One region of the Bacillus sp. Hm123 genome, then DNA from elsewhere that is predicted to be linked to it. Evidence: riboswitches for the same ligand, from Rfam matches in the RefSeq annotation. Region 1 holds a riboswitch; each other region holds the start of a gene.
The links. A riboswitch is a leader RNA that binds a small molecule or an ion and turns the genes downstream of it on or off. The one in region 1 is predicted to bind S-adenosylmethionine.

Region 1 (8,018 bases):
CTAAGCGTTCTTCATTGTAAGAGTACCAAGCACCGCTCTTTTGAATAATGTCTTCATCTGAGCCTAAATCAATGATTTCTCCTTCTTTAGAGATACCTTCTCCGTACATGATATCCACTTCTGCCACGCGGAAAGGAGGAGCTACTTTGTTTTTCACTACTTTTATTTTCGTTTTATTACCGACCATTTCATTTCCTTGCTTCAACGTTTCTGCACGACGAACTTCTAAACGCACAGAGCTGTAGAATTTAAGCGCACGTCCACCTGGTGTTGTCTCAGGATTCCCGAACATGACACCTACTTTCTCACGAATTTGGTTAATGAAGATGGCGATCGTTTTCGATTTATTAATCGCTCCTGAAAGCTTACGCAACGCCTGTGACATAAGACGCGCTTGTAAACCAACGTGCGCATCACCCATTTCACCCTCAATCTCTGCTTTCGGTACTAAAGCTGCGACTGAGTCAATGACAAGAATGTCGATCGCACCGCTTCGCACAAGTGCTTCCGCAATTTCTAATGCTTGTTCCCCTGTATCTGGTTGAGATAGTAAAAGTTCGTCAATATTGACCCCTAGCTTTTGAGCGTATACTGGATCGAGCGCGTGCTCCGCATCAATAAACGCTGCCTGACCACCACTTGCTTGTACTTCAGCAATCGCATGAAGAGCCACCGTCGTCTTACCAGAACTCTCTGGACCATATATTTCAATAATACGCCCACGTGGATAGCCACCTACTCCAAGCGCTGCATCAAGAGCAAGGGATCCACTTGGGATCGTTGAGATTTTGCGATCAGTTTGCTCACCTAGCTTCATAATCGACCCTTTACCGAATTGCTTTTCAATTTGCTTTAAAGCCATATCTAATGCTGCTTGACGATCGTTCATTCAAATTCCTCCTTAAAATAACAAATCTATTAAAAAATTAATTATTGAATTTCCTGTTTCAAAATCTATCATTACTATACCCTTTTTATGAGACAATTTCAAGTGAAAAGCGAACATTTATTCGCTTTTTTAATATTTACATGTTTTGAGAAAAAAGACCACACAATCTGAAGAAGGACATCGTTTGGAGAAAAGTTGGAGGAAAAAACTGATAAGCATCCGCCTATCTATATTACCACAGACTTTATCAAGAAGGGTATCTTTAATGACTGATTTCAATCAACTTATACGCTATTTTCATCATAAAAAGACCGACGCTAAAATGGAATATACAGTAACTAACCTATACCGTATAGATATTCCATCTAAGCGCCAGTCTTTTGTTTTTTCTTTTATGCCTCTACGGTAACTCCTGTTGCTTTTTCAATCGCTTGATTCAAATCAACAATTAAGTCCTTTGTAGATTCTAGTCCGATCGATAAACGAATTAACTCTTCTTTCACTCCAGACTTTTCTAACTCCTCTTTATTTAACTGTTGGTGCGTCGTTGTAGCCGGGTGAATGATCAATGACTTTCCATCCCCGACATTGGCAACATGTGACCATAATTGCACATTATCAATTACTGTTTTCCCTGCTTCTCGACCACCTTTAATACCGAAAACGACGATCGATCCGTTGCTATTGTTCAAATATTTTTTAGCTAAATCATGTGATGGATGTTCTGGTAAACTCGGATGGGAAACCCATTCCACACCAGGGTGATTGTTTAAATAGTTCACGATTTCTAATGTATTTTCGTGATGACGTTGAATTCGCAAATGAAGCGTCTCCAGTCCTTGCAGCAATAAAAAAGCACTATTGGCACTTAAAGCCGGACCAAAATCTCTTAACAGCTGCACTCGTAGCTTCACAGCAAATGCTGATCCTTCAATGTCAGCATATTTCAACCCATGATAAGATTCGTCAGGCTCTGTAAAACCAGGGAATTTCTCGCTGTCCCAATTGAACTTCCCACCATCTACTACGACACCACCAATCACTGTACCGTGGCCACTAATCCATTTCGTCGCAGAATGGACGACGATATCTGCCCCCCAAGTAAGCGGCTTGCAAACATACGGTGATGCGAATGTGCTATCGATAATTAGCGGGATACCATTCGCATGAGCGATATCTGCCACTTTCTCCACATCCAACACATTTAGAGATGGATTTCCGATAATTTCTCCAAAAAGAGCCTTCGTTTTCGGTGTAATCGCTTTTCGGTAGTTCTCAGGATCCGTCGAATCAACAAATTTAACGGTGATGCCATACTTCGGAAGCGTGTTAGCAAATAAATTATATGTACCACCATATAAATTACTCGCTGCCACGATTTCATCGCCCGCATGTGCTAAATTCAATATAGAAAAAGCGATGGCTGCCATTCCGGAAGATAATGCTACTGCGGCAGCTCCTTCTTCAAGCAATGCCACTCGTTTTTCAAATACATCAACCGTTGGATTCGTAATACGGGTGTAAATATTTCCAGGCTTTTGTAGCGCGAATAAAGCGTTCGCATGATCTGTATCTTCAAATACGTACGAAGTTGTTTCATAAATCGGTACAGCACGAGCTCCTGTCACTGGATCTGGCACCTGGCCTCCGTGTAATAACAATGTCTCTTGATCCCAATTTTCTTTTGTCATGTGTAAACCCCTCCTAAATGAATGTTTATGATGTTCTAGAGGAAGATAAAAAACCCCTCTTCTTATCAAAAAGAAGAGGGTTTAATGATTAGGTCCTCCTCTTATCTTCCAGACAAAAAAGTCTGTAGGAATTAGCACCGTTTCAGACAATATCGCCTGAAGGTTGCCGGGCTTCATAGGGCCTAATCCCTCCGCCGCTCGTAATAAGAGTGTCAATATTAAATTCAATAAGCCAGTAAACTCTTAAAAAGATTATATAATAATCCAATCAGAATGGTCAATAATATTTTGAATATTTTTATTTATTTTGATCGAGAGCGTGAAGTAAATAATGGCAGCCATATTTAACTGAACGCTTACGAATCCCCGCTCGACTTCCCACAAGGTTAAGCTGATAAACTTTCGTCTCTTGAGAACGTTCGGCCAGGCCAATCCAAACAGTGCCAGGGGCTTGGCCATCCATTTCATCAGGACCAGCCACTCCAGTAAAACTAATAGCAAAATCACTATCGAAAATCGCTCTTGTATTTTCTGCTAGTTCAAGTGCACATTGTTCACTGACAGCTCCATATGTATCAATAGTCTCTTTTTTCACATTAACAAGTTGCTTCTTCGCATCATTGGAGTAACAAACGATCCCGCCTTTAAAGATCGCACTCACACCTTCGACAGCTGTCAATTCACTTTGGAAAAGACCACCTGTTAAACTCTCAGCAGCTGCAATCGATAAATTTCTTTCCTTCAGTAATTCCGCCAACTCTTCCACAATCGTTGTTTGGTCATACCCATAAAAATATGGACCGACACGTCGGAGAATTTCAGCTTCTACTTCCTGAATCATGCCAATAGCTTCTTCTTCTGATTCATGCTTCGCTGTAATTCGAAGCGTGACCTCTCCATCTCCTGCTAATGGGGCAATCGTTGGATTCTTTTGATTGAGTAACAAGTCTTCCACTTCAACCTCAAGAGCCGATTCACCAATTCCGAAAAACCTCAATACCCGAGACTCGATTCGCTCGACTTTCTCTAACAGTTGGATCAACTCATTTTTTCCATAGTTTAAAAACATCGGTTGCATTTCTTTCGGTGGTCCAGGCAATAACATATACTGTTTTCCACTTGCTTTAAGTAACATCCCCGGAGCCATGCCATAATCATTTGGTAATACTGTACTTCCGCTCATCACTAAAGCTTGTTTCTTATTATTTTCAGTCATTGTTCGGTTCACTTTGACAAAATACGCTTCTATACTTTTCAAGGCGACTTCATTATATTCAAGTTCACACCCAATATGTTTGGCAAGCGCTTCCTTCGTCAAATCATCCTTTGTCGGTCCAAGTCCGCCTGTGAAAATTAACAGATCGGCACGCTTCTCCGCTTCTTTCACCACATCAACCAGTCGTGTCGGATTATCTCCCACAACTGTATGATAGTATACATTAATGCCGATTTCGGCTAAATGATGAGAAAGAAACTGTGCATTCGTATTGGTAATTTGTCCTAGTAACAACTCAGATCCTACAGCAATAATTTCAGCGTTCATACTAACACCCCTACTTCTAAAAAAGCTGACAAAAACATTGAATGACTGCCCTTAGCGCTCATATAGTATCCACTATAACAACTATATGATAGTAAGAGTGTGTCTGATTCTTTGCTTAAGTCAGCCTCCTATCTATTATTTTGAATGTTTAAATACGTGACGATTGAGATAGAAATAATCCCAACCGGACCATATCGTAAAGAATGTCGCTACCCATAGTGAGATATCAGCAAATGGGATCGACAAGCTTTCAAATGGCGCATTATGGAGCAATAGAGCGGAAATCGCAATAATTTGCGTCCATGTTTTGATTTTGCCAAGCATATTCGCAGCGACCACTTCGCCTTCACCAGCAAGAATAAGGCGCAGCCCCGTGACAGCAAATTCGCGGCTAATAATGATGATGACAATCCAAGAGGCAGCAAACCCTAGCTCAACTAAAACGATGAGTGCCGCAGATACGAGTAATTTATCTGCCAACGGGTCCAAAAACTTCCCTAAGTTCGTCACTAGATTGTACTTTCTTGCAAGATAACCATCGATCCAATCCGTTGTTGCTGCAATAATAAAGATTAGCGCCCCTACAAAGTGGGTCATCGGCATAGTTGAGCCTAAAAATTCGATCTCTCCCCAATTAAAATCGACCACCATGACGATTAAAAAAATGGGGATCATCAAAATTCGCGATACAGTAATCTTATTAGGTAAATTCACAATTGTCCCTCCACTTATCAAGATGAGATGCCTTTTAACTGGCACCTCACCATTCAAACCGTTCCTTACTTAGAAGCTTACTTTTTTTGAATAATAATGTTTTGCGTTACTTGACTAGCTGCAGGAATTTGATACGTAACTACTTCACCGTTTACTTTAATTTCCGTATCTACCGCATTTCCTACTCTAATCTTCGCTTCTGTTTGACCCGTTAAATCAAATGTTTGCGTTTGACCTTTTGGAATCATATCACCGAAATGGCTCTTCCCGTTTCCGTCTTTGACACCGACCCAAGTGCTTCCTTTCGATGAAATCGTTAGTTCAAACTTTTCAGCTTCTTTCAGTTCATAAGTGGAATCGCTTCCGCTTGCCCCAACAGCTGTTAATACTGGCTTAGCAGGCTCTTCTACTTTCGGTTCCTCTTTTACTTCTTTTTCTTCTTTCGCAGGAGCTTCCTCCTTGCCTTCATCTTCATTGTTTTGCTCCGTAGATTCCTTAACAACAGGTTTTTCTACCACTTGCTTCTCATCTGCATCGTTTTTAGGCATTAGTACCCAAACCAAGAACAGAGCCCCAATGACAAAAGTCGTTACTAATATTTTCGGTAAATGTTCAAGAAGTTTAGATGGCTCAGTAGGAACTTTTGATTTCACTGGCTCAACCTTTGTCGCCCTTTGAGGAATTTCATCTTCATGGGAAGATGGCACTTCACTTTTAAACTCCTCAAATAATTCATCAGGGTTTAAACCTACAGCTTCAGCATATTGTTTAATAAATGCTCGAACATAAAATTTCCCTGGCATCATGTCATAATTTCCTTCTTCGATGCCTGTTAAGTATCTTTTTTGAATTTTCGTCATTTCCTGTACATCGGCTAATGACAATCCTTTTGCTTTTCGCGCTTCTCTTAAGCGATTTCCTAGTTCAGTCAACAATAACACCTTCCATAATTAAAAATCAAAACCACCGAAGTTTGAATCCTGAAAAAAGCTATTCCTTTCCACAGGCTCATATGTAATTTCTTCTTCAGGATGATTTCGAAGTTCAATGATATAATCAAAATCTTCTATTTTATACTCACTGTTTCGAACAAAAATATCTGGATGCTCTACTACTTTAACAGCAGGCAGCCTCATAATTTCTCGAACGAGCTGCCAATGCTTTTCACTCGCTCTTTGTGTTGATACAACACCGTCCATAATAAAAATGTTATTGGCATTATATTCGTCGCGAATCAATTGATCACGAACCGTTTGTTTAATCATAGTGGAAGACATAAACAGCCATCTCTTATTCGCACAGACGCTAGCCGCAACAATTGACTCCGTCTTTCCCACTCGAGGCATCCCCCGTATACCGATTAATTTATGCCCTTCCATTTTATACAATTCTGCCATAAAATCAACGAGAAGTCCAAGCTCATTTCTCACGAATCGAAAAGTTTTCTTATCATCGGCATCTCGCTCGATATATCGACCATGCCTCACAGCCATTCGATCACGTAATTTCGGTTCCCTCAATTTAATAATTTGAATCGTATCAATCGTTTCAAGAATCGATTCAAGCCTTCGAATCTGATCTTCACTTTGAGCCCGTATTAACAATCCCCGGCTACCATCATCTACACCGTTAATAGTAATAATGTTAATGGAAAGCATACCCAATAATGAAGAAACATCCCCTAATAATCCAGGACGGTTTTTCATAATTTTATACTCTAAATACCAAACTTTTTTGGACATACAAACACCCCTTGTGACTTGACCTTGATCATGCCCATAAATAAATAATATCTACTTTCTATCATAAATGATTTATGCGCTTTTTAAAAGAAAAAAGAGAGGAATTTCCTCCCTCTCTTTTAGCGCACCCCATTATTCTGAACTAATTTCACCATAACATTGGCAATTGCGTGCTGTTCCTCTTCAGAAGCGACAGACCATAAATCAGATAACACACGCTCTTGTTCATTTTTCGGATCAACTTTTTTTGCTAAATAATCACCCACTTGATAGGCCACATTACCGATTGTTTCATTGTTCATGCCTTGGTCTTGGGCTTGGTTGAGCTTTGTTCCTAAAAAGTTTTTCCACTCGTGCCAATTTTCAAGTACTGACATCTTATTGTCCCTCCCTTTATTGAGTTACAATCATAGTTTGCATCGATTTAAAAAACTTATTCAATAAATATTTACGTGTACCAGCCGCCGTTCACTGACACGACTTGTCCAGTGAGATAGGAAGAAGCTGACGAACAAAGAAAGCTAACGACTGCTGCAATTTCTGTCGGTTCCGCCAGCCTCCCCATTGGAATCTCTTCTGCTATTTCGTCTAGCTCTTCGCTAGAAAATTGCGCCATCATTTTTGTGTTTACTGCACCAGGTGCGACCGCATTCACTTTAATACGAGCAGGAGCCAGCTCCTTCGCTAATGACTTAACGAATGCAATTTGCGCCCCCTTCACTGTAGAGTAAACGACTTCACAAGCCGCGCCTGTTTGCCCCCAAATCGAAGAAATAAAGACAATCGACGGCGTTGCACCTTTTTGCAACTTCGAAATGAGCTTTTGACTGATCATCATCGGGCTTTTGACATGAAGTGTCCAAAGCAGATCCATTTCTTCTTCTTTTACGTCTTGAAATAAGCCGTAGTGAGATATTCCATGAGCAAAAATAACCGCTTCAACAGAAAATAACTGCTGAAGAAGTTTCTCGACTCCATCCAATGAAGATAAATCTGCCTGTACAGACAAGCTCTCGACTCCCATTTCTTCTATTTGCTTTTGTAATGCTTTTATTTTATCTTCTCCATTTGTGTATTGTAGATATAGATTCCAACCGTCAAGCGCTAGTTTTTTGGCGACTTCTTGACCAATTCCGCCACTTGCTCCAACGACTAAAGCAAATCGTTTCATAATTCCCCATTCTCCTCTTAAACTTGAAAAGCCGGACTTCTAAAGAAGCTAAAGCCGGCTTTTTCTTTCTATACTTATTGCTTTGGCACAATATGAAAGGCGGTTAAACGTTCCTCCGCGATCATATGAGCGGCAACAGCTTGCACCTCGGCAAACGTAATCATTTCAAGCATCGGAACGACTTCGAATAAATCCATCTCATTAAAGGTATAGCGCGTAAATTGATTAGCAATATATTCAGGCGAATTGACTGCGCGCAAAAAAGCAC
Region 2 (8,018 bases), 260 kb from region 1:
TTTTCAAATAAAAAGACGAGACGGTCATAGCGATCTCTTACAAGCAAGCTACGAGAGTTCGATAAGCTTTCTTTTACATCTTGTTCATTTTCAATCCAACGAGCAATTTTCGAACCCATTGGCTCCATGATCACTTCTGAGTTATATTCGTTTTTCATTCGATGCTCAAACACTTCAAATTGAAGCTGACCTACCGCACCTAAAATATAGTTTTCTGTGTGCATCGTTTTATAAAGCTGGATGGCCCCTTCTTGCACTAACTGCTGAATCCCTTTATGAAAGCTTTTTTGTTTCATGACGTTTTTAGCTGATACTTTCATAAACAGCTCCGGTGTAAATTGTGGGAGCTTTTCATATTGAAAGAATGGTTTTGCTCCGACTAACGTATCACCAATTTGATACGTTCCTGTATCGTATAAGCCGATAATATCTCCACTCACTGCTTCATTAACAGTACTACGGTCATCCGCTAAAAACTGCGTCGACTGTGACACTTTAGATGATTTCCCTGTTCGTGTTAACGTCAAGCTCATCCCACGTTCAAACTTTCCTGAACAAATTCGAAAGAAAGCAATGCGGTCACGGTGAGCAGGGTTCATATTCGCCTGAATTTTAAAGATAAAGCCAGAAAACTGGTCACTAACCGGATCAATTTCGCCTTTATCAGAATTACGTGGCTGTGGCGGTGGAGCAAATTGCAAATACGTTTCTAAAAATGTTTGCACACCAAAGTTTGTTAACGCACTCCCAAAGAATACTGGTGTTAATGTCCCGTTAGCAATTCGTTCTGCTGAAAATTCATTCCCTGCTTCTTCAAGAAGCATAATTTCTTCTAATGTTTGATCGTATAAAGAGGATTTCTTGATGTCATGATCAACGGCTAATTCTCCGTCTTCATTCAAAGGAAGGAAACGGTCCTCCTCATTGTCCACACGAAATTGTTCAATTCGCTGATTAAAACGATCATAAATACCAAAGAATTCTTTTCCCATTCCAATCGGCCAGTTCATCGGATAAGACTCGATGCCTAACACTTCTTCAAGCTCAGCTAGAAGTTCTAGTGGTAACTTTGCTTGTCGATCCAATTTATTAATAAAGGTGAAAATAGGAATCCCTCTCATGCGACATACTTTAAATAACTTAATCGTTTGTGCTTCGATTCCTTTCGCCGCATCCACAATCATGACGGCGCTATCTACTGCCATTAACGTTCGATACGTATCTTCACTGAAGTCCTGATGTCCAGGTGTGTCCAAAATATTGACTCGATAATCATCGTACTGAAATTGCATCACAGAGGAAGTGACCGAAATCCCCCGTTGCTTCTCAATATCCATCCAGTCAGATGTCGCATATTTCCCTGTTTTCTTTCCTTTTACTGTTCCGGCATCACGAATGGCGCCTCCAAACAGTAATAATTTCTCTGTTAATGTTGTTTTTCCCGCATCTGGATGGGAAATAATCGCAAATGTTCTTCTAGAGAGAACTTCTTCTTTTAATGAAGCCATGTAGTAGCCAAATCCTTTCAAAATTAAAATCCGTCAATTGCCCTGAAAAAAATATAGCGAAAAACGCAAGAAATGTCTATTACATTTCGCACGTCCATTGATAAATTCGGTGAGCTAATCCGACAGCAGGCTCCTCTTCTAGCCCTGTTTTTATTAATGAAGTAGACATTTCGTTTACTAAGCTTTCTCCGCTCTCTTCATACGTAAAAGAAATAGACCACTGCTGGGCTGGAACAGCTACAACAAAGCTCTCTTCTTTTTTATTTTCGTATATATATACTTTGATTTCTTTGTCATGTAACAATGTTTTTCTTATTTTCATGTTTATGCTCCTTCATTTAAGTAAAATATTAATAATAGCGCCCTGTTAAATTTTACTGTGAAAAACGGACTATTTTATTATTGTATATCTTTTTATCTCATTATAAACTATACACCGGTGTGTCAAAAAGTGAAATATAGAGGTGAATTAATTATGACGTATATTTGGGGTCTATTTGGGATTTTAGTCATTCTTGGAATTGGCTATGTTTTTTCTACAAATAGAAAAATGATTAAATGGAGAACTGTACTTGGTGGACTAGCCATTCAGCTTTTGTTCGCTTTTATCGTTTTAAAATGGGATTGGGGACAAGCGAGAATGCAGGACTTCACAATGCTCGTCAATGCCATTATTGACTATTCACGAGCAGGAATTGACTTTTTATTTGGCGGGTTATATACAAAGGAATCAAACATCACCTTTGTCTTTGCTTTAAACGTGTTACCCGTCGTCATTTTCTTTTCTGCTTTAATTTCTGTTCTCTATTACTTAGGAATTATGCAAGCTTTCATCAAATTTATCGGTGGTGCGCTCGCTAAATTACTAGGCACTCGAAAAGCAGAATCAATCTCAGCTGCAGCCAATATTTTTGTCGGACAAACGGAAGCACCACTTGTGATTAAGCCTTATATTAATAAAATGACGGAATCGGAGTTATTTGCGGTCATGACAGGTGGATTAGCTTCTGTCGCTGGCTCTGTTCTTGTCGGTTATTCATTATTAGGCGTGCCTCTAGAGTATTTGCTAGCTGCTAGCTTCATGGCTGCTCCTGCTGGACTTGTCATGGCAAAATTATTCGTTCCTGAGACGAGCACAGAACCTGAACCGAAAGAATTCGAAATGGAAGTAGATTCTGATTCCACAAACGTAATTGACGCGGCCGCTAAAGGAGCGGGTACCGGTTTACAATTAGCGTTAAATATCGGTGCCATGCTTCTAGCCTTTATCGCCTTAGTAGCTATGATTAATGGGATATTTGGCTTCATCGGCGGGCTCATCGGCATAGAAAATCTGTCGCTTGAACTCCTGCTTGGCTATATCTTTTCTCCACTTGCTTTTGCCATTGGAGTCCCATGGGAAGAAGCCATTCAAGCCGGTAATTATATCGGCCAAAAAGTAGTCATTAATGAATTTGTTGCCTATTCGAATTTCGCCCCTGAAATCCCGAATTTATCTGAAAAAACAGCGGCAATTTTAAGCTTTGCTCTTTGCGGATTTGCTAACATTTCATCGATGGCCATCTTGCTCGGTGGTCTTGGCAACCTAGCACCGAATCGCCGGTCAGATATTGCCCGCTTAGGAATTAAAGCAGTTCTTGCTGGTGCCCTTGCATCGTTATTAAGTGCGGCAATCGCTGGGATGTTGATTTAAAGCGAGCGAAAAAAACACTAGGAAAACAAATTTTCCTGGTGTTTTTCTTTTTGTGTGAGTAAGTGAACCATTAAAAAAAAGAGTTGCTGTTTACATACTATATAGATCATTAGTGAAGAATAATATTTGTCCTTTTAGAAAAGGATATCATCAGGAGGTGTTATCATTGGCCACAATCGGTGTCGAACTTACTCTTCAAAACGTGAAGCAAGCGTTGCAGGAAAAAGGTCATCAAGTTGTCGATTTAAAAAATGAATCCGACATACAGCAATGTGATTGTTGTGTCATTACAGGCTTAGATGCAAACTTAATGGGCATTCAAGAAACACTGACAAAAAGATCAATTATTGAAGCAAGCGGCAGGAGTGCTGAAGAAGTGTGCCAAGAAGTAGAAAGTAGAATTTAATATCGGTGTCATCAGCCGTCCGCACATAATTTACAGGTATGCGGTCGGCTTTTACAATACAAAAAAACGTTAAACTTAGTTAATAATTGACGGTTTGCATAAGCGAATAAGGGAATAAATAAACTAAACTAAGCAAACATGATAAGGAGGAATAAAAAGTGGGCTTCATTATGTATTTAATTGTTGGAGGACTCATTGGCTGGTTCGCTGGAGTTATTCTTGGTAAAGATATTCCTGGTGGGATTATCGGTAATATTATCGCTGGCATTATCGGGGCTTGGATTGGTGGCAAGTTGCTTGGAGCTATGGGACCAACGATGGCAGGAATTGCGATTATTCCCGCTTTAATTGGAGCTGTCATTTTAGTACTTATTGCAAGCTTCCTTTTAAGACGAATGAAGTAGACTTCTTGAGGCATTTTTCAGGGTCTGCTTGCACAGATAATTAAACAGATAGCAGACCCTTTATATGGATTTTCAGCTACATGCACTGATAGCTTTTACTTGTTGCAATGCTTGACGACAATCTGCAATTAAATCCGCTGAAGATTCTAATCCGACAGAAAATCGCAACAACCCGTCTGTTATGCTACGCTTAACTCTTTCCTCTTTAGGCATCGCCGCATGTGACATTTTAGCTGGATAGGAAAGGATCGATTCTACTGCTCCGAGGCTAACAGCAAACACAGGAATGTTTATATGTTGAACAAACTGCCTAACTGCCTCTTCATTTTTCAATTCAAACGAAAGGACGGCCCCTGCCCCTCTTGCTTGATAGGAATGTACTTCATGTCCTGGATGATCCGTTAACCCAGGGTAATAAACTTTCTCGACTAGTTCATGCTTTTGTAAAAAGTCAGCTAACTCTTTAGCTGTTTCGGAAGACTGCTCTAAGCGTACATGAAGAGTTTTCAGGCCCCTTAATACAAGCCAAGAATCATGAGCACCTAATACAGCGCCAAACGTATTTTGAAGCTGATATAAGCGGTCGCCTAATTGTTCGTCTTTCGTTACAGCCAGCCCAGCTAATACATCGCTATGACCGGACAAGAACTTTGTTGCACTATGCAGAACAAGGTCGACACCTAACTCAAGAGGCTGTTGTAACGCGGGTGTTAAGAACGTATTGTCGACAAAAGTTAAACAATAATGTGCCTTTGCTAGCTTAACGATCCCACGAATGTCAGTCACTTTTAATAATGGATTAGACGGTGTTTCGATATAAATAAGCTTCGTGTTTTCTCTTATGTTTGAAGCCACTTCATGTAAATTGCTCATATCAACAAATGTATAATCAATCCCAAATCGGTTTAACACGGTCGTCACCATTCGATACGTGCCCCCGTATACATCTTCCGTGATTAAAACATGATCTCCTTGCGAAAGTAATAAAAACGCGGTAGAAATAGCTGCCATACCTGATGAGAAAGCAAATCCTCTCGTTCCGCCTTCTAATTCAGCGATCGCTTCCTCTAATGCTTCCCTTGTTGGATTGCCTGAACGACTATAATCATAATTGCCAAATTGGTCAAAATCCGCTTGATGAAAGGTGGACGCATGCTGCACAGCAACGCTTACTGCGCCTGTTTGTTCATCAAATTTATGACGATTATGCAATAATTTCGTTTGAAAGGAATATGTTTTTTCCATACCTATCACTCCTCTTTCATTATGTTAAATGCCTGTGTTAAATCAGCTAATAAATCTTCAGTATGCTCAATCCCGACCGAAAATCGAAGCAGACGATTACAAACTCCACGCTCGAGCCGTACCTCTTCTGGAATGTCCATATGAGTCTGTGTAGCGGGATACGTAATAAAGCTTTCAACTCCACCGAGACTTTCCGCAAATGAGATCAACTGAAGGCTTTGTAAAAAAGGATCGACCCAATTTTCTGAAGCTATTCGGAAAGATAGCATTCCTCCACGCCCTGGATAAAAAACATCCGTTACTTCCGGACAACATCGCAAGAATTCTGCTATTTGCTTAGTGTTTTCTTCATGCTGCTTCATTCGCAGCCCTAATGTTTTTAACCCCCGAATTAATAACCAAGAATCGAACGGTGATAAGACCGCTCCGGCGGCATTTTGTAGCTCTGCTATTTTTCCTGCTAACTCCTCACCCTTCACAGCTACTAGTCCAGCCAATACATCGTTATGTCCACCTAAATACTTCGTCGCGCTATGGATGACAATATCCGCTCCGTCTAAAAGTGGACGTTGAAGCAATGGCGTATAAAACGTATTGTCAACAATCAATAACAGCCCATTCTCCTTAGCAAAAGCGGCTACAGCTTTTATATCTACTTCCTGTAAAAGAGGGTTCGTTGGCGTTTCAAGGAAGATGACCTTTGTAGTTGGCGATAGCTTCTCTCTCGTTTTAGACAAATTTTGAAAGCTATCATAAGTAAACGATACGCGATACTTTTTCCACATTTTCTCGAACAATCGATAAGTGCCTCCATAAAGATCCGCAGATACAAGCCATTCATCTCCAGGCTCAGTTAACGATAGAATCGTATGAATAGCCGCCATACCTGAAGAAAAAGCGAACCCCGCATCTCCTCCTTCTAACTCGGCTATTGCTTGTTCTACAATCTGTCTAGTCGGATTTCCTGTACGAATGTAATCAAATCCGGTAGAACGCCCAATTCCTTCATGGCGATAAGCGGTAGAAAAATAAACAGGTGGATTCACTGCCCCCGTCTGTTCTTCACTCCGATTCCCAATTTGCGCTAAAATCGTCTCTATATGCTTATTTCCCATGTTATCCTCTCCTTACTAGTAGCGATTTATTTAGAAAAAACAAAAAAGCCTTCTTAAGAAGAAGGCTTTTTCTATCACTTCTTCTCATCTTTCGGACTTTTCGTCCGCTGGATTTAGCACCTTGACTTACAAATAGTCGGTTGCTGAAGTATCATCGGGCCAGTCCCTCCACTTCTCTTGATAAGAACCTATTTAATTTAAAATTTTTCGTTTTTATTACTGTACAGGATCAAATGATCAATAGCAACTCTTTTTTGAATATTTATTTTTTTCTAATAAAGTGAAACTTCAATCAGTGGGGTTTTCTTCATCCCCGCTGATTGTTAGTTGAACCAATCGGGCTTTTATGGGCTGTTGATCTCCCACCTACATGTCTGCGCTCCTTCTGTCATGTTGAGATGGGAGTCTTACAGCCCGTTAATGCGGGATAAACAATTAGATATTTTTGTTAATTTTCTGAAAATTTTGTTGATTATCTTTTTAGCCTATTATACAATAAAAAACATTAACTTATAATGCAGGCTTCTTAGAGAATTTTACTTAAATAACAAAAGGAGAGAGTAAACGTATGCACAATTTGCGAGAAGATGCTTTAGAAATTCATCGACACCACCAAGGAAAGTTAGAAACGTCAGCGAAATTAAATGTAAAGAATGTTAAAGATTTAAGTCTAGTGTATTCGCCTGGAGTAGCAGAACCATGCTTAGAGATCCATGCTCATCCCGAAAAGATATATGAGTATACTATGAAGGCGAATACTGTTGCAGTCGTTTCAGATGGGACAGCCGTTTTAGGTCTTGGTGATATCGGAGCAGATGCCTCGCTACCCGTTATGGAGGGAAAAGCCATTTTGTTTAAAAATTTCGCGGGCGTTGATGCTTTCCCTATTTGTATCGACACGAAAGATCCTGAAGAAGTGATCAAGACCGTTAAATTATTGCAATCTTCCTTCGGTGGCGTCAATTTGGAAGATATTAAAGCACCTAATTGCTTTCTAATCGAAGAAAGGTTAAAAAAAGAAATGGATATTCCCATTTTCCACGATGACCAACACGGAACAGCCATCGTCACACTTGCTGGCTTAATTAATTCCTTAAAGCTCGTGCACAAAACATTTAGCGATATTAAAGTCGTTATAAATGGCGCAGGTGCTGCCGGGATCGCTATCGCTAACTTATTATATAGCTTTGGCGTAAAGGAAATCATTATGTGTGATTCTAAAGGAGCGATATATGCAGGAAGACCTCATGGGATGAACTCTGTAAAAGAAGACATCGCAACGTTTACTAATCCTAACCGAATAGAAGGCCGACTTGAAGAAGCGATTATCAATAGTGATGTATTTATTGGTGTGTCTGCTGCTGGAGCGTTAACATCAGAAATGGTCCGTACAATGGCACAAGATCCGATCGTCTTTGCGATGGCCAATCCTAACCCAGAAATTGATCCGATAAAGGCAAAAGCAGCCGGAGTTAAAGTGATTGGCACAGGACGCTCAGACTTCCCTAACCAAGTAAATAATGTTCTTGCTTTCCCAGGGATATTCCGCGGAGCACTTGATACTCGATCAACTGATATTAATGAAGAAATGAAAATTGCCGCTGCTCACGCCATCGCTTCCCTCATAGCAGACCATGAACTAGCAGA
Region 3 (8,018 bases), 590 kb from region 1:
GTAAAGAAATTGGCTTAAACTTGCGAAAACCGACTGTTGTCGTTTGTGTCCCTTCAGGAGCGACTTCCGTAGAGAGAAGAGCGATTGAAGACGCTATTAAAAGTAGTGGCGCAAAGGAAGTACATTTAATCGAAGAGCCCGTTGCGGCTGCCATCGGAGCGGACTTACCGGTGGAAGAGCCAATTGCCAACTTAATTGTTGATATTGGCGGTGGTACGACAGAGGTTGCGATCATTTCTTATGGTGGCATCGTGTCTTGTAATTCCATCCGCCTCGCAGGTGACAAGCTTGATGAAGATATCGTCCAATACGTCAAAAAAACTTACAACTTACTCATCGGTGAACGAACCGCAGAAAACATAAAAATGGAGATTGGCCATGCCTTAATTGAGCATGTGGAACAAAAGATGGAAGTTCGCGGGCGTGATCTGTTGACTGGCTTACCAAAAACGATTGAAGTCAGTTCATATGAAATTCAAAAAGCGATCAAAGAATCGTTACTGACCATTTTAGAAACGATTCGGACAACATTAGAAACTTCTCCTCCCGAGCTAAGCGGAGATATCGTTGATAGAGGAATTGTATTAAGTGGTGGCGGTGCTTTAATAAAAGGAATGCAGGAGTGGGTCAGTAAAGAAATCCTCGTCCCCGTTCATGTTGCCCCCACTCCGTTAGAATCAGTGGCAATTGGAACCGGCCGCTCTTTGCACGTGTTAAAGATGTTACAAAAAGTGAAAAGCTAAAGACAAACTAAGGCTGACCTTCATCGGGTCAGCCTTTTGTCTTCCGCACAAATTAATACGGTTTATCTTGATAAAAATAATTCGGTGTGTGAATCGTATCATCATACGGTTGGTGAAAAACGTGAGTAGCAGCCGGTGAAATCGGTGGAATGAGCCATGTCCAATCTCCCGTTAAGGCTCGCCCTTCTTGCCCTTCATTTTGTTCAAAAATTTTAAATTGCTGGGCTGCTGTGTGATGATCGACAATACTAACGCCCGCTTCTTTAAAAGAATGTAGCACCGCCGCATTTAATTCAATCAGTGCACGATCTTTCCAAAGTGTAGAGGCTTTGCTCGTATTTAACTCCATTCGTTCGGCAATCACTGGAAGCAAATTATATCGAAATTCATCCGCCAAGTTACGCGCACCAATTTCCGTTCCCATGTACCAACCATTAAATGGCGCAGACTTGTATTCTAAACCGCCAATTTCTAATTTCATATCAGAAATAATGGGCACCGCATACCATTTCAAACCGAGTTCACGAAACCATGGAAACTCTGGGTGAACGAGTTCCACTTCCTTCATCAAATGACTAGGGGCTTGCTTCCACTGCGGGGACTCGTTACCGATTTGTACGACCCATGGTAATAAATCAAAGTCGGTGCCTGCTCCGCGCCAGCCCAGTTTCTCACAGTGTTTCGTAAATTCTACTGACGAAGGATCACCAACAGTCCCCACCTCTGCCTCATAGCCAGCATAACGAATTAATTGATGATTCCAAAGCCGCACCTCGTCTCGATTCGGCACAGTCGGCGGAAATACCGTAATGGTCGGGCGAATTTTCCCATCATTTGTGGCATAAGCAACATGCTGCTCAAGTGCTGTGAACACGTCCTCTGCCGTACGTGCTTCCCTTGCATCAAATACATGTAGCGTTTGCCAAAACAAGCGACCAATACAACGATTGCTATTGCGCCAAGCCATTCGCGCTCCATGCACTAACTCTTCATATGTATGACTATAGCTTCCAGTCGTTTCGATTTGCTCCTGAATCTCTTGCAAACGTTTCGTTCGTTCCACTTCTGACTTATTTAACTCTCGGTAACATTGTTCAATAAAGGCCCTCGCCTCGTTCCAAAGTTGCCTATTCATTCATGCTCCACCTTCAATAGATTGCTTTTACCGAAAGTATATCATTTTTTTCTTTAACAATCTTGCGGCAATTGCTCTCGGATGATCTTAAACGTCCCTGTTCCTTTGCCAAGCAACCGTCCATCCGCATCGGTGATTTCGCCTTCAATAAATGCAATTTTGTAGCCTTGCTGAAGGATCGTTGCTTCCGCAAATATTTCACCTGAAGATACACTAGCGAGAAAATGCGTCGTTAAATTAGTCGTTACACATTTTTCTTTTGTGACCGCCCGAAGCAGCATCCCTTGAATGAAATCAAGCATCGTCGCATACACCCCTCCATGCAACGTGCCATTCGTATTCAATAATACATCTTTAATATTCAGCTTAATTTTCACCCGATCGTCTGTAAACTCAACCACTTCAAAGCCAATATGCTGAAAAAATACGTTGTTCTCGAAATCCTCTTTAATAAACTGTAATGTTGTCGTCATGCTCTCTCCATCCTTTCTTCGTTCCTACCTTTTTAATTCTTGAATCCCATCGAAAAACCTGCAAAGATAAGAAAAAGCTACCTTACATAAGCAAGATAGCCTTAATTCGTATACACTTTCTTCGGACGCGCCATTTTTCTGGAACGCCACTGTGGAACAGCAATTCCGATTAAAATCAATAAAACCCCGGTTGTCTGCTCCGGCGTGATCTGTTCACCAAGAATTACCATCGCTGATAAAATAGCCGCCGGTAATTCCGCCGCTCCAACAATTGTTGCCGTTCCAGAATCGATATGTGGGGTCCCAATCGCAAAGAGAATCACTGGTAGGATGACCCCGAACAGCGCGGAGAGTAAACCATATGCCCATAACCCGCCTGTGAGCGTCCCATCCACAATAAAGGTAGGCGGTACAAAGAATAATACCGTCACAAATCCCCCAACTGTAATCACTAAACTTCTTTGAATCGTCGGTACACCTTTTCCCGCTTTTCCACTAAAGAAAATAAATAAAGCGAACGTAATCGCTGCTAAAAAGCCGAACACAAGCCCTTTCGTCTGGTTCATCCAATCGATTTGATCAGATAGAAGACCTCCTGCTAACAATGTACCTCCCCAAAGAAAGACGATCGAAATTAACTTTAAATTAGATGGCCAAGTTCTTAAATAAATCGCCTCTATCACAATCCCGATCCAAGTAAATTGAAACAGTAGCACAATCGCCATCGAAGCAGATAACTGTTCAATACTCGTCGCATAAAACACGCCGGTTAAGCTTAATAAAATTCCAACTCCCAACAACGAGCCTAGCTGTTTCATATTTAACTTCACTCGTTTCGTAAACAACACAATCACGAATAATAACAGCAATCCCAAAAAATATTGAGCACCCGTCGCCTGTTCTGCCTGATAACCAGCATTTGTCGTCAGTTTAACTACCGATGAATGCAAGCCATAGCTACAAGCGCCTAACAATACGAATAAAGAATAACGAAGCTGACTCAACTTCTTTGCCTCCTCCAATTGATCGATCCGAATGTCAAATTAATGCAAGTATAGTCCTCTAATTCACGTTCATCAATGGGATTACTCAAATTCCTAAAACTCAGAAATTTCCCATTTTACACGCTATTTTTCAATAAAAATTAAACAAATATTCTAAATATTCTCTTGACTCTTTCCTTCACAACCGCTATGATGTTTCTATCAATTAAATAACGTTTTCTTATCAAGAGAAGCCGAGGGTACTGGCCCTAGGACGCTTCAGCAACCAGCCGATGATCGGCCCGGTGCTAACTCCAGCAAACGACTGTACTCGTTTGACAGATAAGAAGGAATAGCGATCGCTAATGACAACACCTTCTTATTTTTTAAGAAGGTGTTTTTTATTTTAGAGAGGGTGAAGAAAATGAGCTTTTTAGATCGATTGAAACACGAGGTGCTAACGGCGGACGGAGCGATGGGGACATTACTTTATTCATATGGAATTGATTTTTGCTATGAAGAATTAAATGTGGAAAAACGAGAAGTGATTGAACAAATTCACCTTGAGTATATTAAAGCAGGAGCGGATATCATTCAAACGAACTCCTACGGGGCCAATGCCTATAAACTAGCGCGCTACGGCTTGGAGCATCGCGTACAACAATTCAACAAAGCTTCGATGCAAATTGCGAAAAAAGCGGCATCCCCACATGATCGCTTCGTGTTAGGAACGATTGGCGGCATCCGTGGGATGAGAAAAAATAGCGTGACATTAACAGAAATTGAAGCGGCAATTCGTGAGCAAGCGGACAGTCTTTTATCCGAACAGCCAGATGGCCTCCTGTTTGAAACGTATTATGATTTTGATGAATTAACAACCGTGTTAAAAATGGTTCGTCGTCTGACTGACCTCCCACTCATCGCCCAAGTGTCGATGCATGAGCCAGGTGTACTTCAAAACGGGATGGCGTTAAATCAAGCACTTCATCATCTCGAAGGATTAGGAGCGGACGTCGTTGGAGTGAACTGCCGACTCGGTCCTCACCATACGATTCAAGCGTTAGAAGAAGTGGCCTTGCCGGAAAAAGCCTTCCTATCGGCCTATCCAAATGCCAGTCTACTAGATGTCGAGGACGGGCGAATCGTCTATGAATCAGAAGCCGATTACTTCGGGCAAGCGGCTGTCAAGCTACGCAACGAAGGGGTTCGCTTAATCGGTGGCTGCTGTGGAACGACGCCAAAGCATATTGAAGCGACGAAAAAAGCGTTAGCCTCTCTCCCGCCGATCACCAAAAAAAAAGTGAAAACAAAACAACCGATTATCATTGCAGAAACGGCCGTTCCGTCTCTTCCACGCCTGCATGAAAAAGTGAAAACGGAACGAACGATTATCGTTGAACTAGATACACCGAAACAGCTAGATACCAATGCTTATATCGAAGGGGCAAAAGCGTTGCACGAAACAGGCATCGCTGCGGTTACGATGGCCGATAACTCGCTCGCTTCCCCGCGAGTCAGCAACCTTGCGATCGCATCTTTATTGAAAATGAATCATCATATTCGGCCGCTCGTCCACATTACATGCCGCGATCGTAATTTGATCGGGCTGCAATCACATTTAATGGGCTTACACGCACTAGGCTTGCATGATGTACTAGCGATCACGGGCGACCCGACAAAAATTGGCGACTTCCCCGGCGCGACTTCGGTCTATGACGTATCCAGCTTAGAACTGATTCAATTAATTAAGCGAATGAATGAAGGCATCTCTTTTTCCGGAAAGCCATTTAAACAGAAAGCTAATTTTTCCGTCGCCGCTGCCTTTAATCCAAATGTGCGTGTGCTTGACCGCGCAGTGAAGCGATTAGAGAAAAAAATCGAATGCGGAGCCGATTATTTTATTACCCAGCCGGTGTTTACAAAGGGAAAAATCATCGAGGTGTACGAAGCAACGAAACATTTGCCAACGCCGATTTTTATCGGCATTATGCCTTTAACAAATTCAAGAAATGCTGAATTTCTCCATCATGAAGTGCCTGGTATTAAATTGTCGGATGAAACGTTGAAAAGAATGAAAGCTTGCGAAGGAGATCGAGAATCTTCCACTCGTGAAGGCGTCAACATCGCAAAAGAGCTCATTGACACAGCAGCAGAGCTATTTAACGGTATTTATTTAATCACACCGTTCTTGCGATACGAAATGTCGATTCAGCTCATCCAATATATTCAACAGCTCGATGGAAAAACAAACGAAAGAGGGATCACTCATGTCCAACCGACATCCAATTGAACAAGAACTAGAAAAACGCATACTTATCATTGATGGGGCCATGGGAACGATGCTTCAGCAAGCCGATTTAACCGCCGAAGACTTCGGTGGCGAACAATATGATGGCTGCAATGAATATTTAAACATGACCGCCCCCGATGTGATTGATCGCATTCATCGAGCTTACCTTGAAGCCGGTACTGATATTATCGAAACGAATTCCTTTGGCGGGACAGAGCTTGTGTTAAATGAATACGACCTCGGGGAGCACATGTATGAAATCAATCGACGTGCCGCAGAAATTGCTCGCCGATGCGCCGATGATTTTTCAACACCTGAGCACCCGCGCTTCGTTGCTGGAGCGATTGGACCTACAACGAAGACATTGTCTGTCACAGGTGGCATCGACTTTGAAACTTTGAGTAAAGATTTCGAGCTACAAGCGACGGCGTTAATTGATGGCGGTGCCGATTTAATTTTAATGGAAACGAGTCAAGATATGCTCAACGTCAAAGCGGGAACACTCGGGATTCAACGGGCGTTTGAAAAGACCGGAAAAACACTCCCGATCATGATTTCCGGCACAATCGAGCCGATGGGAACAACACTAGCCGGGCAAAATATTGAAGCATTCTATATTTCGATCGAGCATATGAATCCGCTCTCTGTCGGCTTAAACTGTGCGACTGGACCAGAATTTATGACCGATCATATCCGCTCCCTTTCCGCTTTGTCCAAAAGCTTTGTGAGCTGTTATCCAAATGCCGGGCTTCCAGATGAAGAAGGCTGTTATCATGAATCTCCAGACTCTTTAGCGCAAAAATTAAAGGGTTTCGCGGAAAAAGGCTGGCTCAATATCGTCGGCGGCTGCTGTGGCACAACACCTGACCATATTCGAGCGATGAAGGAAGCGGTCAAGGACCTCCCTCCTCGCCCGCGTCCAGAACAGCCCCATGACCATGCCGTCTCAGGGATTGAGCCGCTTTTATACGATGACACAATGAGACCATTATTTATCGGAGAACGAACGAATGTAATTGGCTCACGCAAATTTAAACGCCTGATCATCGAAGGTAAATTTGAAGAAGCAGCGGAAATCGCCCGCGCTCAAGTCAAAGGCGGTGCTCACGTCATTGATATTTGTCTAGCCAATCCTGATCGCGATGAGCTTGAGGATATGGAAAACTTCATGCAAGAGGTCGTGAAAAAAGTCAAAGTACCACTCGTCATTGATTCGACCGATGAAAAAGTGATTGAAAAAGCACTGAAATATTCACAAGGAAAAGCGATCATTAACTCAATTAACTTAGAAGACGGTGAAGAACGATTTGAAGCAGTCTTACCGCTCGTCAAAAAGTATGGAGCGGCGATTGTCGTCGGTACGATTGATGAAGTCGGCATGGCCGTATCTCGCGACCGAAAATTAGAAGTCGCTATTCGCTCGTATGATTTACTCGTCAATAAATGGGGAATCGCTCCTGAAGATATTATTTTTGACCCGCTTGTCTTCCCTGTTGGCACTGGTGATGAGCAATACATCGGTTCCGCAGAAGAAACGATTGAAGGCATTCGGTTAATTAAAGAAAAGCTACCAAAAGCATTAACCGTCCTCGGTGTAAGCAACGTGTCTTTCGGCCTCCCTCCTGTCGGTCGTGAAGTGTTAAATGCGGTGTACTTATATCACTGTACGCAGGCCGGTCTCGATTACGCGATTGTCAATACGGAAAAGCTAGAACGCTTCGCCTCGATTCCACAAGACGAAATCGAACTGGCGGAAAAGCTATTATTTCATACGAATGATGACACGTTAGCGGCTTTCACCGATTTTTACCGTGATAAGAAAAGGGAGAAGAAAGAAGAAGATATTCCGAAAACGGTACCGGAACGGCTTGCTTATTACGTTGTTGAGGGAACGAAAGAAGGATTAATCCCTGACTTGGAATCAGCACTCGGTATGTATGACACTCCACTTAATATTATTAATGGTCCATTGATGGAAGGAATGGCGGAGGTAGGTCGGCTATTTAATGACAACCAATTAATCGTCGCCGAAGTATTGCAAAGTGCTGAAGTGATGAAAGCAGCCGTCGCCTTTTTAGAACCGTATATGGAGAAAAAAGAAAATGACAACGGTAAAGGCAAAGTCGTCCTCGCCACCGTCAAAGGCGATGTGCACGACATTGGAAAAAACTTAGTGGACATTATTTTAAGCAATAACGGCTTTAAAGTAGTTGACCTTGGCATTAAAGTCACACCGTCAGAATTAATTGAAGCGATTAAAAAGGAAAATCCCGATATGGTCGGTCTGTCTGGATTGCTCGTCAAATCAGCCCAGCAAATGGTGTTGACCGCTCAGGATATGAAAGCAGCTAGCATCGATGTGCCAATTTTAGTCGGAGGTGCCGCCCTCTCTCG
Region 4 (8,018 bases), 740 kb from region 1:
TAGCTGTTCGATCATATGTTCAGCGGCTCTTTTTTCTGCCCGACGATCCATCCAGCCGAATAAACGAGAAAAGCGATTGACGTTCGCTACGCTAAGATTGGTTGCCACGGATTCACCCGTGACGATTCCCTCTTTTCTTCGTTCTTCTGGCACGAGCACGAGCCCATGACGAACCGCCTTTGTAGGAGAAGAGATATTCACCTTTTTGCCGTGTAGCTTAATGACACCAGTTGTTTGCGGGGACGCCCCGAACAACGCCTGACAAATTTCTGTTTTTCCTGCACCGACTAAGCCTGAAATTCCGACAATTTCACCTTTACTTACGTGTATACTCAGATTTTTAACGACACGTCCATCTGATAATCCACTAACCTGTAGGATGGGTTCACCAATTTTCGCACGCGACTTCGGGTATTGTTCTGCTAGCTTTTTCCCCAGCATTTGTTCAATGACTTCATTGGCTGACGTGTCCTCCACACGCTTTGTCATCACCCATGAGCCATTTCTCATCACCGTAATGTCTTCACAGATCTCAAATAACTCTGGCAAGCGATGGGAAATAAAAATAATAGCTACCCCTTGCTGCTTTAACAAGCGGATTAGCTGAAACAATTCTTCCGTTTCTGCATGACTTAAAGGCGCGGTCGGTTCATCTAAAATTAAACAGCGACACTCATCAGAAATCGCTTTAGCAATGAGCACCATTTGCTTTTCAGCGAGCGTTAATTGATCGATGCGCTTCTCTGTCGGAATAAAAACTTGTAAGCTTGCTAATATGTCAGCTGCTTGTTTATGAATCGTTTTCCAATTGATCCATAATTTTTGCCCGATTCGCTCCTGCATAATGTTTTCAGCCACCGTTAAATAAGGAATAAGAGCTGCGTCCACTTCCTGATAGACCATTTGAATCCCGTGCTGCTTCGCCTCTTTCGGCGAGCGAATATTAACCTTTGCTCCTTCAATGAAAATCTCGCCACGATAATGATCATAAGCACCCGAGAGTACTTTCATCAGCGTAGATTTCCCCGCTCCATTCGCTCCAATTAGCGCATGAGCTTTTCCTTTGTCTATCGTTACGTCCACATCTTTCAAAGCCGCCACACCAGGAAAATCAATGGAGATATTGTTTAACTCAATCATTTTTTATAATGTTCCTTCAATGTCTTCATCCACTCTTCTTCAAACTCTGTCGATTCTCCCCAACCGGATACAACGGTTGATAAGCTTTCCATGTTAATGGGTGTTTTTGATGAAGAGAGTTCTTTTTGCGAAATTAAGTTCGCATCTAATGCATATTGTTGCGGCGTTTCTTCTCCCGCTAACTTCTTCGCTAAAATTCTCATATCAATTTTGCCGATTAGTGCGGGATCAACAGCCGCTGTATACGTCCAAGGGCTTCCTTTTTCCTGCATCACTTGTAAGTCGGCATTGGAGACATCAATTCCGTAAATCTTTACTTCATTACGACCTGCTTCTTTCAATGCACGAGTAGCTCCGATCGCAAAAGCATCCCATGTCGCATAAATCGCATCAAGCTCTCCCTTTGGATACTTCTTCAGCATCGCTTGTACGGCATTTTGCGTTTGCACCGATATATCAGCTGCGGCTACACCAAAACGTTCCACTTCTTTAATGCCTTCGTTTTCTTTTAGCTTTTGTTCGTAAACGGCATTGCGGCGCACCATCGGCGGGAAGCCATCGACCCAAAGGTAAGCGATGTTGGCTTTTCCGTTCGTATCTTTAATTAATTGGTCTAAACTTAACGTGGCTAATGCTTTGTCATCTTGAGAAGTTAAAGTGACACCTTCCACCTCTTTTAACTCTTCAATCGAGTCAAATGTGATGACACTCTTCCCCTTTTCCGTCAGTTTCTTCACCGCATCGACGGTCGCGGCATCATCTCCATGAGAAAGAACGACTCCATCATAATCCTGATTCGCTGCTTGAGCGATCGCATCATGAAATTTCGCCGTATCCCCATTAGCAGTAAATACATCGACCGTAAATCCGAGCGCTTCGCCTTCCTGCTTCGCGCCAGCTAAAAATTGGGCGGTATGATCATCACCGCCAATTTTGCGAATCACTTTCACTTTGACGTCCTCTCCATTAGCAAAACGCTCCGGGACATTTTCAATTTTTTCATTTTTCTTCTCTGACGAAGCACCTTGCTCACCCGTTGAACACCCTGTTAACAACAAGGTCAACGCTACACTCGAAACAGCTAACTTTTTAACCCACTTTTTCATAAAATATCCTCCAATCCAAACCATATATTATTCGACAAATTCCGGGGAGTGACAGGCACCTAATAAACCGGGACCCAGCCTTCTTCTGTGACGAAGATACGGACGGCGACTACTTGACGGTCGTCAGCGAGTGTGAAGTAGTGGCGGACTCCTTCTGGTACGGAGATGAGGTCGCCTGGGTTGAGATGGACTTCAAAAAATTGGCCGTTTTTCGCTTGAATCACGAAGACGCCATGACCGCTCGCAATAAAACGCACTTCGTCATCGGTATGATGATGCTCACGCTGAAAATTTTTCAATAAATCTTCCAGGTTAGGCGTATGTTCAGCAAGCGAGATGACATCCCATGCTTGATAGCCTCGTCTCGCTGAAATATCTTGAATTTCCGCTTCAAATGCTTGTAAAATCGCTTGCTTTTCTTCTTCATTCAGCACGAATTTCCCTTGTAATCCAGCCGGTAATTTCGCAATATCCCATTGCTCATAAATCACATCCTGCTGTTGCAAAAAAGCAACTACTTCCTCTTGATTGTCAATCACTTCATTCGTTTCTTGAATTTTAATCGTTGTCATTTTGACTCCTCCTATTTTCAATATTGACAATTTTCAAAAATCAATAAAGGCTCGCTTTCGCTTGAATAAGCGCCAGTTGGTATTGAAATAAAAATTCACAGGCTTCAAGTACTTTTTTCGCTTCCAAGCTATCTTTACCCCAGACGGTAATGCCGTGGTTTCGAATTAACACCGCTCCCTTTTCTTCATTGACAAAAGGAACCATCGCGGCCGCTAAAGTCGGTATATCCGCATAGTTAGGGATAATGGGAATCGGCCATTCCGCCTCCTCTTCCCAGCGGCCAAATGCTTTGATCAGCTCTTGACCTTGAAACACTATTTTCCCCTGATCGCCATACAGTTCAGAAATCACATTATTCGCTACTGTATGCACATGCAAGCTGCAGCCAGCCTTCGTTCGGCGGTAAATTTCACAGTGTAAAAGTGTTTCCGCTGACGGCTTCAAATTCGTCTCTCCGACGGGATTCCCTTCTCCATCGACAAGTAAGAAATCTTCACTCGTTTTTTTGCGCTTATCTTTGCCGCTAGCGGTGACGAGAAATTGGATGGGGTCGTCTTGAACCTTAATGGCTAAATTCCCGCTCGTTCCCATAAACCAGTCACGAGCGGCCAATTCCTCTTTAATTTCGCTTAGCTCATAAGTGCGGGCCACGAATACACTCATTTTTTCCCCACTCCTTGCAAATTTTCTAACACTTCAATACAGTCATAGAACGTTTCAAACGATTGAAACGGGATCGAAAGCGCCGTACATTTTTCCGATAAATAGTCTCTCGCAATGACCGTATCAGCCACTTTAGCCGCTTGCAAGTCGGTGACTGAATCGCCGATGACAATTGTATGTACGTCAGCATTGGCTAGTTGGCGAATAATCGTTGGCTTGCAGCAGCCGCAATTTTGATTCGGACACTGATCATCACACCGATGAGGCCATTGAATCTGAATCACCTCTCCTCTAAAATCTGCTTCATTGCAATATACGCCGGCAATCGAATCAAAAGACTCTAACATCGGCTTGACGAAAAAATCAATGCCACCACTGACGATATAAAGTGGGATGCCTTGTTGTTTGGCATAGCGAACGAAATCAGCAAACCCCTCTCTAATTTCCGCCGTCTCCAACACAAAGTCGATAATGTCTTGCTGTAAAGAAGAAGGCAATAACACAAACATTTGGCCGACTCCTTCTTGAATACTTATCTTCTGAGCTAGAATCTCATTCTTCAATCTCTCACATTCAGGAGGAGCAAAACGTGCCATAATGCTCGCAATATTATCTTTTTTCGTTACCGTTCCATCAAAGTCACAAAAAATAATTGGCTGTTTCAAGATGTTGTACCATCCTTCCATCCCCATAATCGAATCGCTTCTTGTAATTCAACGCTAGCTGTCGCTTCAGGTAACGGAATCCCTGCTTGCACCGCTTCCACCGCTTGCCGAAATGCTCGGCCGCCACCTTTCGCACCTAACGGATGTCCGTGTACTCCTCCACCGGCATTAATGACGCAGTCTTTGCCAAAATCATTGAATAGAAGTGGCGCAATCCCCGGATGAATACCTGCTGATGGGACTGGGAACGTCGGTTTTAAAGCAGACTCCTGTGTTAACGCTTCTTTCACTTTTAGGACTTTCTCTTTTGCTAGCGCCACGCTTCCATAAGGCGATGGGAACAAAGAAAAATCCGCTCCAGCAAGTCTTGTTAATGTACCTAACAACAAAGAGTAAGAAAGTCCGTACTTTTCTGAAGCAGCGATCGCACCGCTAAAGGCTGGGTGAGCCATAATCGGCAAAGCGATGTCATCATCCTCACGCAAGCTTTGTAGCACATCTAAGCCGTAAGTGAAAACGTTAAATAACAGAATGTCCGCTCCTAACTCTTTCGCTCGCCTTGCTTTCTCCCTTAATTCAAACGTGCGTCCAGTTAAATTGACCGCATACAATGTGTGATGTCCTGTTTCCTCGTATACTTGATTGAGAACTTGTTTTCCTTCTGTCACTCTTTTTTCAAATGGAGTCAGCTCATTGTCAAAAAGAATTTCATCATCTTTCACAAGATCGACGCCGCCCAGTGCCTGTTCTCGCAATTGGTCGAGCAAGTAATCCATATCCCGACCGATCACACCTTTAAAGATGCTCATAATTAATGGGCGATCGTAAATTTTCAATTGTTCACGAATACCGCTAATGCCAAAGCGCGGACCCGGAAAATCAACTAACAGCTCATTGTCTAACTTCAAGTCAATTAATTTCACTTGGCCGTCTAATGATAATTTTCCAAAGGTTGTTGTTAATACTGCAGGAATATCGGTTGAAAAATTCGCTCGTGGAAAATCAATATGAATTTTCGCTATTGTTTTTCCGGAAGTGTCCTCTCCGATTTCCTTGATCTCTCTAACCTGGCCCTTATGTTTTTTTAGTTGCTCCTGTTCAAGCAGTGGCAACTCCGTCCAAGAACCAACTGTTAATCCGAGCGCGATGCCTTCTGCTTTTTTCGATAAACTCGCTTGATCCGCAATGATTTGATAAACAGCTGTGACTCCACTCATCTTTTTTCACCTCACATTTTTTCAATCCCGTATGTGTATGCAATAAAAAAACCTCTTCAAATAAGAAGAGGTTTCCGAAAAAACAACTTCTTATCTGTCAACATATCTGTTGTGAGAATTAGCACCGTGCTCATAACGAGTCGGTTGCCGGGCTTCATCGGGCTCATCCCTCCGCCTGCTCTTGATAAGAACCATTTATTAAATTTGTATATCTCATAGATTAACTAGGATTATGCCACGCTCTTAACAAACTGTCAACAAAATTTTAAAAAAACTGAAAAATCCCCCTTCGACAAAGTTCGGGGAGTGACAGGCACTTGTATATGGTATAATATTCTGAAAAAGGAGGGAGAAATGTGATTGAACAAGTGGTTAAGTCGATTCAAGATGATTATCCAGATGATTTTGCTTGGTGTTATGGTTGTGGTCGTTTAAATAAAGAGGGGCATCATTTTCGAACAGGCTGGGATGGCGAACGAACGAAAACGGTTTATACACCTCGGCCTGAACATACGGCAATTCCAGGGTTTGTCTACGGTGGATTAGTCGCCTCATTAATTGATTGTCATGGAACCGGATCAGCTGCTTTAGCTTTACATCGAAAAAATGGACATGAAGTTGGAGATAGCACTCCTCCTCCACGTTTTGTGACGGCTTCACTTAATGTCAATTTCTTAAAGCCGACACCACAAGACGTACCGTTAGTTGCGGTCGGATCAGTGACCGAAATTCATCCGAAGAAATGGAAAGTCGAAACAGAAGTATTTGCCGGTGATATTGTTTGTGCGCAAGGAGAAGTAATAGCTGTTGTGATGCCAAGTACTTTTGCCAAAAAAGACTGAGCATTCGCTCAACACTAAAAAAGACGAAAGCTATCTTTCACAGGTGGCTTCCGTCTTTTTTTAAGTTCTTTTATTCGACAAAAACCGGGGAGTGACAGGCACTCTCAAGAGGAGCTGGCTTGCCGAAATAATACCCTTGGAAGTAGTCGCATTCAAGATCTTTTAGGCATGCCACTTGTTCAGCGGTTTCCACACCTTCTGCAATGACGTGAAAGCCTAATTCATGAGCGACTTGAATGGTTGCAGCGACAATCGCTCGACTTTTGGAGGAATTCGTTATGTCTTGAATAAAGCTTCTATCAATTTTCACCGATGTAATCGGTAGATTTTTCAAATATTGAAGACTAGAATATCCTGTTCCATAATCGTCAAGCTCCACTTCCATCCCGGCGTCTTTAAACTGCTTAATGAGAGAAATGACAATATCCGGATCTTTAATTGCTACACTTTCCGTAATTTCAAGCTTAATGAAAGAAGGGTCAATCTGATATTTTTTACATAGACTTTGAATGTTCGTAAATAAATGATCATCAAAAAATTGCTTCATAGACAAATTGAAGCCAATCTTCACTGGCTTTTGTAGAGATTGCTGTAGCTTTGGCAAATCTCGCAAAACTATATCGAATAATAAATAACCTAGCGGAATAATCAATCCCGTTTCTTCTGCTATTGGAATAAATTCACCAGGGGAAACAAACCCCAGTGTTTCAGGATTCCAACGTACGAGAGCTTCAAAGGTTGCTCCATGAGTAGGGTAATGAGTAACTCCTATACTGAGCGTCATATAATAAAAGGACTGTTTATACGTGATCGGCTCTTCAAATACTTGATAAATACTTTCAATGATCTCTTCTACTTCACCATAAGCAGGATCGAGAAGTACGGCAAATTCATCCCCATGTATTCGAGTGATCACCTCGTTATCATTCGAAATGGTTTCTCGCAACCGTTCACCGACAATTTGAAGAATTTCATTTGATTGATGTACACCTAGACTTTCATTGATCCGTTTAAAATCATCAATATTAATATACAAAAGGTAAAATTCTTCACCTATATGCATTCGCTTCTTTACCACTTGCTCAAAGTAATTAGCATTGTGCAAACCCGTCACCGGATCTTCAAGCGTCTTTTTCAATAACGTTTCTTCAAGGTTCTTTTTCTCGGTAATATCATTTCGAATCGCAACAAACTGATACAGCTCTCCTTCTGTGTCTCGAAAAGGAACAATCGTCGTATCTACCCAATAATACGATCCATCCTTCGCCCGATTTCGAACTTCTCCACTCCATATGTCTCCATTACAAATGGTGCGCCACATAGCTTCAAAAAATAAATCATCATGATAATTAGAATTAACAATGCGATGCGTTTTACCTAATAGCTCAAGAGATTCATATTTTGAAATTTCACAGAATTTATCATTAACGAATGTAATTACGCCATTTCGATCAGTGATGGCGATAATAGATTTCTGATTCAATGCATGTAGAATATCAAATACTTCTTTATATGTATGCTGCAATTGTGTACCTCCTCCATCAATAGGAGTAGTTTTGTTTGATCAAAATCCCCCAATCTATTATACCACGATAAAATACCTAAAAACACGAATCCCCAGACAAATAATATAAGTGATATCCAAAATAAAAACGACTCCCTATTCGACAAAATGCGGGGAGTGACAGGCACCTTCACAAGCCCAAAAAAGGATTCAGCGCACTAACACGCTGAATCCTTTTTCATTTTCTTTATCGCACAAGAGCGATAATTCCTTCGTCATCGTCAAGAACCAATTCAATCCCGGCAGCA

Region 2: another riboswitch for S-adenosylmethionine. It lies ahead of ACSVDJ_RS05980 (methionine biosynthesis PLP-dependent protein); the one in region 1 lies ahead of ACSVDJ_RS07310 (O-acetylhomoserine aminocarboxypropyltransferase/cysteine synthase family protein).
Region 3: another riboswitch for S-adenosylmethionine. It lies ahead of ACSVDJ_RS04185 (bifunctional homocysteine S-methyltransferase/methylenetetrahydrofolate reductase); the one in region 1 lies ahead of ACSVDJ_RS07310 (O-acetylhomoserine aminocarboxypropyltransferase/cysteine synthase family protein).
Region 4: another riboswitch for S-adenosylmethionine. It lies ahead of ACSVDJ_RS03540 (2,3-diketo-5-methylthiopentyl-1-phosphate enolase); the one in region 1 lies ahead of ACSVDJ_RS07310 (O-acetylhomoserine aminocarboxypropyltransferase/cysteine synthase family protein).

Annotation. Positions count from the first base shown of each region.
Region 1 is NZ_CM200277.1:1,398,944-1,406,961, reverse strand. Features, by position in the region: gene recA (recombinase RecA) at 1-889, opposite strand, end outside; gene ACSVDJ_RS07310 (O-acetylhomoserine aminocarboxypropyltransferase/cysteine synthase family protein) at 1,282-2,580, opposite strand; SAM riboswitch class I at 2,679-2,790, opposite strand; gene ACSVDJ_RS07305 (competence/damage-inducible protein A) at 2,879-4,123, opposite strand; gene pgsA (CDP-diacylglycerol--glycerol-3-phosphate 3-phosphatidyltransferase) at 4,259-4,837, opposite strand; gene ACSVDJ_RS07295 (RodZ domain-containing protein) at 4,915-5,769, opposite strand; gene ACSVDJ_RS07290 (YmfK family protein) at 5,788-6,579, opposite strand; gene ACSVDJ_RS07285 (DUF3243 domain-containing protein) at 6,699-6,956, opposite strand; gene ymfI (elongation factor P 5-aminopentanone reductase) at 7,028-7,750, opposite strand; gene yfmH (EF-P 5-aminopentanol modification-associated protein YfmH) at 7,825-8,018, opposite strand, start outside.
Region 2 is NZ_CM200277.1:1,137,623-1,145,640, reverse strand. Features, by position in the region: gene ACSVDJ_RS06010 (peptide chain release factor 3) at 1-1,508, opposite strand, end outside; gene ACSVDJ_RS06005 (YueH family protein) at 1,588-1,830, opposite strand; gene ACSVDJ_RS06000 (NupC/NupG family nucleoside CNT transporter) at 1,984-3,201, shown strand; gene ACSVDJ_RS05995 (YkuS family protein) at 3,368-3,607, shown strand; gene ACSVDJ_RS05990 (GlsB/YeaQ/YmgE family stress response membrane protein) at 3,766-4,011, shown strand; gene metC (cystathionine beta-lyase) at 4,084-5,256, opposite strand; gene ACSVDJ_RS05980 (methionine biosynthesis PLP-dependent protein) at 5,262-6,371, opposite strand; SAM riboswitch class I at 6,453-6,558, opposite strand; gene ACSVDJ_RS05975 (NAD(P)-dependent malic enzyme) at 6,940-8,018, shown strand, end outside.
Region 3 is NZ_CM200277.1:806,542-814,559, reverse strand. Features, by position in the region: gene mreBH (rod-share determining protein MreBH) at 1-743, shown strand, start outside; gene ACSVDJ_RS04200 (nitric oxide synthase oxygenase) at 796-1,878, opposite strand; gene ACSVDJ_RS04195 (PaaI family thioesterase) at 1,932-2,351, opposite strand; gene ACSVDJ_RS04190 (EamA family transporter) at 2,453-3,355, opposite strand; SAM riboswitch class I at 3,573-3,683, shown strand; gene ACSVDJ_RS04185 (bifunctional homocysteine S-methyltransferase/methylenetetrahydrofolate reductase) at 3,759-5,624, shown strand; gene metH (methionine synthase) at 5,602-8,018, shown strand, end outside.
Region 4 is NZ_CM200277.1:661,684-669,701, reverse strand. Features, by position in the region: gene ACSVDJ_RS03565 (sugar ABC transporter ATP-binding protein) at 1-1,140, opposite strand, end outside; gene ACSVDJ_RS03560 (sugar ABC transporter substrate-binding protein) at 1,137-2,246, opposite strand; gene mtnD (acireductone dioxygenase) at 2,306-2,818, opposite strand; gene ACSVDJ_RS03550 (methylthioribulose 1-phosphate dehydratase) at 2,859-3,482, opposite strand; gene ACSVDJ_RS03545 (2-hydroxy-3-keto-5-methylthiopentenyl-1-phosphate phosphatase) at 3,479-4,168, opposite strand; gene ACSVDJ_RS03540 (2,3-diketo-5-methylthiopentyl-1-phosphate enolase) at 4,144-5,364, opposite strand; SAM riboswitch class I at 5,452-5,555, opposite strand; gene ACSVDJ_RS03535 (PaaI family thioesterase) at 5,721-6,206, shown strand; gene ACSVDJ_RS03530 (putative bifunctional diguanylate cyclase/phosphodiesterase) at 6,277-7,731, opposite strand; gene ACSVDJ_RS03525 (YxcD family protein) at 7,958-8,018, opposite strand, start outside.